One region of the Pseudomonas sp. PB3P13 genome, then DNA from elsewhere that is predicted to be linked to it. Evidence: riboswitches for the same ligand, from Rfam matches in the RefSeq annotation. Region 1 holds a riboswitch; each other region holds the start of a gene.
What was found. Region 1 has a riboswitch for cobalamin ahead of ACYZT1_RS15555 (ABC transporter substrate-binding protein). Riboswitches for the same ligand answer to the same signal wherever they lie in the genome.

Region 1 (2,256 bases):
CAGGGTGTTGAGCATGAACTCGGGAATGCCCTTGTGGCCGGCGACGTAAGGGTCGATGTCGAGGCTGGCGCTGGAGAACCAGAACAGGGCGCTGGTGTGGCGCAAATCCTTGTTCTGCGCGGCGGTCGCCACCGACTTTGCCAAGCTGGCCTTGAGCCCGGCGACCAGTTGCTGACCGCGCGCCTGCACGTCAAACACCTGAGCCAGCTGGTTGATGCTTTTGTAGAGGCTGTCGACCCGGAACGCTTCGAGCCGCGTGCCGTCGGCGCCGACCAGATTGTCCTTGGCTTCGCAATCGGAAGGCATCAGGTAGGTCGCAATGTTCATCTCATGAAACTGCTCACGGGTGCCGACCGCGCCTTGTGGCCCGACCATCCATTCCAGCTCCACGGCAACCAGTTGCGGTCGCTTGCCGATCACTGCCTCGAAGCTCGGCTCGTTATCGGCCAGACGTTCGATGCCCTCGTTGACGGGTTGATATCGGGCCAACACATTGTTGAACCACAGCGACGTACCGACCACCTTGTCACTCAGGCCCAGGGCGTAGAGCATTTCGGTGCCGGCCTGGCCGATGGTCACGGCGCGGCTTGGCGCCTGGGTAAAGGTCAGCGTGCTGCCGCAGTTTTCAACCGTCAGGGGATACTGAGTCGGGGCTGCATGGGCGAGGGTGGAAAATCCCAAGGCAGTGACGAGGGTGGCAAGGCGCGACAGCCGCATGACGCAATCTCCGGTGACCGTACAGGGAGCAGGGTACGGACTGGAAACACATCGTTGATCGCTGCCGTTGTAGCTCAAACACCGGGCGCAAGGATGTCCTTCCCGGACACCCCGCCGGTTAGTGATTTGCTTGGCCGGCAGGTTTCCTGACTGATGCGTCGTCGCCTGGCTCCAGCCTTCCCGGGAATCATCCCAGTGGCAGTTCAGGAGCAGGCTCGGCATCTACAGTTGCGGGGGCAGTTCCGTTTGATGCCTGGCAAGGCACCTCGGATTCCCTATTAATCCCGTTGGGGAACCGGCAGCAGGCATGGTAGTCGATCAAGCGCCGCAATGGTCCGGAATTTTCTGGTGGTGGCACGATATCGAAGGCATGGCGTCAGCGGCCGATGGTGCACAGCTCGCCGGACGCACGGATCAGTGCCTGACCGTGCAACTGATCCTTGATCAGCGCCGCCCGGGTCTTGCCCAGCCAGTGCGGACAATCCGGGTCATTGCGGGCGTCATGAACCAGGATTGATATATTTGTCGGAGATCTACGGTTAGCATGGCGTTTCAGCCGCGTGCCTGAAGCCAGGTCCGTCAATGTAGCCGAGTGAGTCGCACCTTGATTGAAAGACGTCAATTTAGCGGTGGCATGAAGGGCAAAAACCTCCGCTATCTGAATGAACATTCTGCCGAGCCGGGCCGCATGACCCGGACCGGGTTCCTGCTGCTGGAGCATTTCTCGCTGCCCGCATTCACTCAGGCGCTGGACACCATTGTCACGGCCAATCTGCTGCGCCCGGGGCTGTTCTCATCACGCACCTTCGGCCTGCATGACCGGGAGGTCATCAGCGACCTCGGTCTGGTGATCCGCCCCGACGGGCGCGTCGATACGGCTGCGATCCATGCATTGGATCTGCTGGTGATCTGCGGCGGCTACCGAACCGAACTGAACGCGAGCGACGAGCTCAATCAGTTGATACGTGCGGCCGCCGAACAGGGCGTGATCCTGGCGGGCCTGTGGAACGGCGCGTGGTTTCTCGGCAGCGCGGGTGTACTCGATGGCTATCGCTGTGCGATTCATCCCGAGCATCGTCCGGCACTGGCGGAAATTTCCAGATCCACGCACGTGACCAGCGAACCTTATGTGATCGACCGGGACCGGTTAACCGCATCCAGCCCTTCGGGGGCTTTCCACATGGCGCTCGACTGGATCAAAGGCTTGCACGACAAGGCGCTGGTCGAAGGAATCGAGGATATTCTCGCGTTTGAGGAATCGCGTTATCGGCGCATCAAACCGACGGAAAATGTGTGCGTCAGTGCACCGCTGCGTGAAGTGGTGAAGCTGATGGACGCCAACCTTGAAGAGCCGCTGGAGCTGGAGCAACTTGCGGTGTACGCCGGCCGTTCACGTCGCCAGCTGGAGCGCTTGTTCAAGGAACAACTGGGCACCACGCCGCAGCGCTATTACATGGAGCTGCGCATCACCGAGGCGCGACGTTTGCTGCAGCACACGGACCTGTCCCAGGTGGACGTGCTGGTGGCCTGCGGCTTTGT
Region 2 (2,256 bases), 320 kb from region 1:
CGTTGTGCAACTTGCGGTAGGCGTAGGGGAAATACCAGGCGACGGCGCAGGTGTGTTCTTTTTGCAAATCGTCGAGCATGTCCTGGAGTTCTTCCGGGGTGGCGCTGTGCTGGGATTTTTGCGGTGCGACGAAAAGACAGCCGAGTTTCAGGTCGCTGGCGTAGCTGATTTTCCTTGCGTCGCTGGTGATATCGGCCAGTGCCTGCGTCAGGTTCAGGCTGTTGACCTTAGGCCAGCGTTGTGACGCTTGAAGGTAGGCGCGCTCTTCGCCCGTGGCGATCAGCAAGTCGGCGCGAGCGTTGCGCTCACCTTCTTCGTGCTGTTTACGGGTGGGTGTTTGCTGCAGCGTGACCATTTCCGCCATCCACGCAGCAGCTGAAAGCACGCTGAGGTTGGCTTTTTCGTCATGCCAGTACGGCGTGTCGTTATCGCCGCGCACGGCGTTGAAACGGTCGATGCAATCGAACCAGCGTTCGAGCGCCGGGCGCAGGAATTCCAGTTTTGGATTGCTGATGATCATGCCTTGCATGTGGCTCACCCTTGTTATTGTAATGGGGTAGATGTGGCTCTTTGATATCACTGCTTGAAGTGTGGCACAAGATCGGCGACAGCAGATGGGCCGGGGGCAGTTTTTTAGCCCGTTGCCTCCCGGCTTCAATTGACGCTCCACCCCCAACCCTCTAACCTTCGCCGCTTGTTTCAGGTGCTCTGTGGCCATGGCCGACGGAGTGAAACAGGGAAACCGGTGAGTGCGCTGCACAATCCCGGCGCTGCCCCCGCAACGGTAAATGAGTGAACACTGCGTCTTGAGCCACTGTGTCGAAACCGGCATGGGAAGGCGCGCAGTCTGGCAAACGCCGCTCATGAGCCCGGAGACCGGCCTGATTCATCCAGCGGCATCACGGTGGGCGATGCCAGGCTTTTTGCCGTCTATTCTTGTGCCTGCCCGCCGTTATCCAGTCTCAACGGAGAGCTCCCCATGACCGATTCCCCTGATCGTGACGAACGTCATCTGGCGCGCATGTTGCGCAAAAAAGCCGTGATCGACGAACGCATCGCCAACTCCCCGAACGAATGCGGCTTGCTGCTGGTATTGACCGGCAATGGCAAAGGCAAAAGCAGTTCGGCGTTCGGCATGCTCGCCCGGTCGATGGGTCACGGCATGCAATGCGGCGTGGTGCAGTTCATCAAGGGGCGCAACAGCACGGGCGAAGAATTGTTCTTTCGGCGCTTCCCGGAGCAGGTGCGGTTTCATGTGATGGGCGAGGGCTTCACCTGGGAAACCCAGGACCGCCAGCGTGACATCGCCGCTGCCGAAGCCGCGTGGGAAGTCTCTCGCCAACTGCTGCGCGATCCGTCGATTGGCCTGGTGGTGCTCGATGAATTGAACATCGCGCTGAAGCACGGTTACCTCGATCTCGATCAAGTCCTCAGCGACCTGCAAGCACGGCCGCCGATGCAGCACGTGGTGGTCACCGGTCGTGGCGCCAAACCGGAGATGATTGAACTGGCCGACACCGTGACCGAAATGGGCATGATCAAGCATGCTTTCCAGGCCGGGATCAAAGCGCAGAAGGGCGTCGAGCTGTGAATCAGCCACGTCATTGCCCGGCGGTACTGATTGCCGCGCCGGCCTCCGGTCAGGGCAAGACCACCGTCACCGCCGCGCTGGCCCGATTGCACCGTCATCAGGGGCGCAAGGTTCGCGTGTTCAAATGCGGCCCGGACTTTCTCGACCCGATGATTCTCGAACGTGCCAGCGGTGCGCCGGTGTATCAACTGGACCTGTGGATGGTCGGTGAGCAGGACAGTCGTCGGCTGTTGTGGGAAGCCGCCGCCGAAGCCGACCTGATTCTGATCGAAGGGGTCATGGGGCTGTTTGACGGTACGCCGTCCAGCGCCGACCTGGCGCGGCACTTCGGTGTGCCGGTACTCGCGGTTATTGACGGTACGGCTATGGCGCAGACATTCGGTGCCCTGGCGCTGGGCCTGGCGAAATATCAGCCGGACTTGCCGTTCGCCGGCGTCCTGGCCAATCGCGTCGGCACCCTGCGCCACGCGCAGTTGCTCGAAGGCAGCCTGACCGAAGGTTTGCGCTGGTACGGCGCGTTGTCCCGGGAGACAGGGATCGAATTGCCCAGTCGCCATCTCGGTCTGGTCCAGGCCAGCGAATTGAACGATCTGGATGCGCGCCTCGATGCGGCCGCCAACGCATTGGCCAGCAGTTGCGAAGTCGCGCTGCCACCGGCGGTGAAA
Region 3 (2,256 bases), 500 kb from region 1:
TTCATAGACACGGCCGTTGGCTTCTTCTTCGGTGCAGCCGATGGAACATTGCTTGAGGATTTCGCCATCAATGCCCAGTTCGCCAAACTCGTTGACGATCACCGCAATGCGGCGGCCATGGGCGTTGTCGAGCATGTGCCGCAGCAAGGTGGTTTTGCCCGAGCCGAGGAAACCGGTGACGATGGTGACGGGAAGTTTGGCCAGTGTTTTCATCGGATGCCCTAACGCAAGGTGGCGGGCATACGGGACGACAATCGCAGCGACGCACGCGCGCGGAAGAGTTCGCCACCGGATCACCCCGCCCGGTTGTAGTGAGAATCTGTATCGAGGCAGGTCTCCTGGCTGACGGTGTGCCGGGCGTTGGGCCCAGCGTTCGCTGCGCCTTCCCGCGGATCCGTTGGACAGGACCTGCAGTGGCGTGGCAGCAAACAGCACCGTTCACAGTTGCGGGGGCAGCCGCGGCATTGACCGCGTTCCCTTCTTAGCTTCGGCAGCCGCCGAAGAACCTCGAACACGCAAGGCTACGCATGGTCTTGGGGCGGGTCAATGTTCGGGAGTGGTCGCCGACGATTGTGGTCAGGGGACTTGCCTGTATTGAAGGGCTTGCCTGTGATGAGGATTTTCCTGTGGCGAGGGGGCTTGCCCCCGTTCGGCGGCGAAGCCGTCGTCAGACCTGCTTGCGCGGTATGTCTGGAAGAATGATGGGGTCGCTTCGCAACCCAACGGGGGCAAGCCCCCTCGCCACAAAGATGAGAACCCATGCCAATTGACGCCCAACCCCCGCCCATGCTCTCCTACACGCCTAGTTACGGGTGCCCTTACAGGGTGAAACGGGAAACCGGTGAATCATGTGCTTTACTCAGAGCCATGTCAGTCCGGTGCTGCCCCCGCAACGGTAAGCGAGCGAAGCGTCAAATCCACTGTGCCGGATAGTCGGCATGGGAAGGTGATGCTTGCAGGTTCCGGTTGACGCCAAACCCCTCGTGAGCCCGGAGACCGGCCCGCAGCACACGGTGAGCATCACGCTCGCCGAATGACAAACCCGCGGTGGGCGGGCGCTGTTCGAGCCTCTGCGTGCCTGATTCGCGGGGTTTTTCATGCGCTCCATTCACCCGCTGACAGCCCAGAGGGATGCGCCATGTCGATCATCAGCAGCACCGGCAGCACTGCCGGGAAAAGCACCACCACAACCCTGACCCAACGCCTGGCCGCTGCCCTTTGCGCATCGATCCTTGGCATCTCTCTGGTGTATTTCGCCGGTTTCTCGCACATCCAGGCCGTGCACAACGCCGCCCACGATACCCGCCACAGCGCTGCCTTTCCGTGCCATTGAGACCTGCTGACATGATCAAGCGTATTGCGCAAACCGCAGGTTTTTCCGGACTGCTGGCGGCCCTGTTGCTGACTCTTCTGCAAAGTTTCTGGGTTTCGCCACTGATTACCCAGGCCGAGACGTACGAAAAATCCGAACCGGCTGCTGTTGAATTGCACGAACACACTGCCGGTGCTGCCGCACACACTCACGACGCCCAAGCCTGGGAACCGGAAGACGGCTGGCAGCGCGTGCTGTCCACCACCGGTGGCAACCTGGTGGTCGCTGTCGGTTTCGCGTTGATGCTCGCCGGTCTTTATACCCTGCGCGCGCCAACCCAAACCGCCCAGGGTCTGCTCTGGGGGCTGGCCGGTTATGCCACCTTCGTGCTCGCGCCGACCCTGGGCCTGCCACCGGAATTGCCGGGCACGGCCGCAGCCGATCTGGCCCAGCGCCAGGTCTGGTGGATCGGCACCGCTGCGTCCACGGCAGTTGGCATCGCGTTCATTGTGTTCAGCCGTCACTGGCTGATGAAAATCCTCGGCGTGGCGATCCTTGCCGTACCGCATGTGATCGGCGCGCCGCAGCCGGAGGTGCATTCGATGCTCGCCCCCAAAACGCTGGAAACGCAGTTTAAAATTGCATCACAACTCACCAATGTCGCGTTCTGGCTGGCCTTGGGCTTGATCAGCGCAGGGTTGTTCCGCCGCAACAGCGCGGGTCCGTACGACACATGACAAATGCCGGCGCGGCGCCGACATTAGTGGTCGGCCTGGGCTGCCAGCGCGGCTGCCCGCTCAGCACATTGCGGGCACTGCTGGATCAGGCCTTGCAAGCGCACCAGATCGGGCTTCATCAGATCAAGGCGTTGGCCACTATCGATTTGAAGCGTGAGGAAGCGGGCCTGATCGAACTGGCCGAGCAACTGGGGTTGCCCTTGATGT

Region 2: linked by a shared signal. The riboswitch ahead of cobO (cob(I)yrinic acid a,c-diamide adenosyltransferase) and the one ahead of ACYZT1_RS15555 (ABC transporter substrate-binding protein) in region 1 are both predicted to bind cobalamin.
Region 3: linked by a shared signal. The riboswitch ahead of ACYZT1_RS13315 (CbtB domain-containing protein) and the one ahead of ACYZT1_RS15555 (ABC transporter substrate-binding protein) in region 1 are both predicted to bind cobalamin.

What each region holds. Positions count from the first base shown of each region.
Region 1 is NZ_CM142702.1:3,370,023-3,372,278, reverse strand. Features, by position in the region: gene ACYZT1_RS15555 (ABC transporter substrate-binding protein) at 1-717, opposite strand, end outside; cobalamin riboswitch at 837-1,030, opposite strand; partial or broken gene ACYZT1_RS15550 (chorismate mutase) at 1,094-1,213, opposite strand; gene ACYZT1_RS15545 (GlxA family transcriptional regulator) at 1,352-2,256, shown strand, end outside.
Region 2 is NZ_CM142702.1:3,685,855-3,688,110, reverse strand. Features, by position in the region: gene ACYZT1_RS16980 (hypothetical protein) at 1-529, opposite strand, end outside; cobalamin riboswitch at 685-899, shown strand; gene cobO (cob(I)yrinic acid a,c-diamide adenosyltransferase) at 980-1,591, shown strand; gene ACYZT1_RS16970 (cobyrinate a,c-diamide synthase) at 1,588-2,256, shown strand, end outside.
Region 3 is NZ_CM142702.1:2,870,896-2,873,151, reverse strand. Features, by position in the region: gene cobW (cobalamin biosynthesis protein CobW) at 1-213, opposite strand, end outside; cobalamin riboswitch at 312-525, opposite strand; cobalamin riboswitch at 794-1,019, shown strand; gene ACYZT1_RS13315 (CbtB domain-containing protein) at 1,139-1,333, shown strand; gene ACYZT1_RS13310 (CbtA family protein) at 1,345-2,049, shown strand; gene ACYZT1_RS13305 (cobalamin biosynthesis protein) at 2,046-2,256, shown strand, end outside.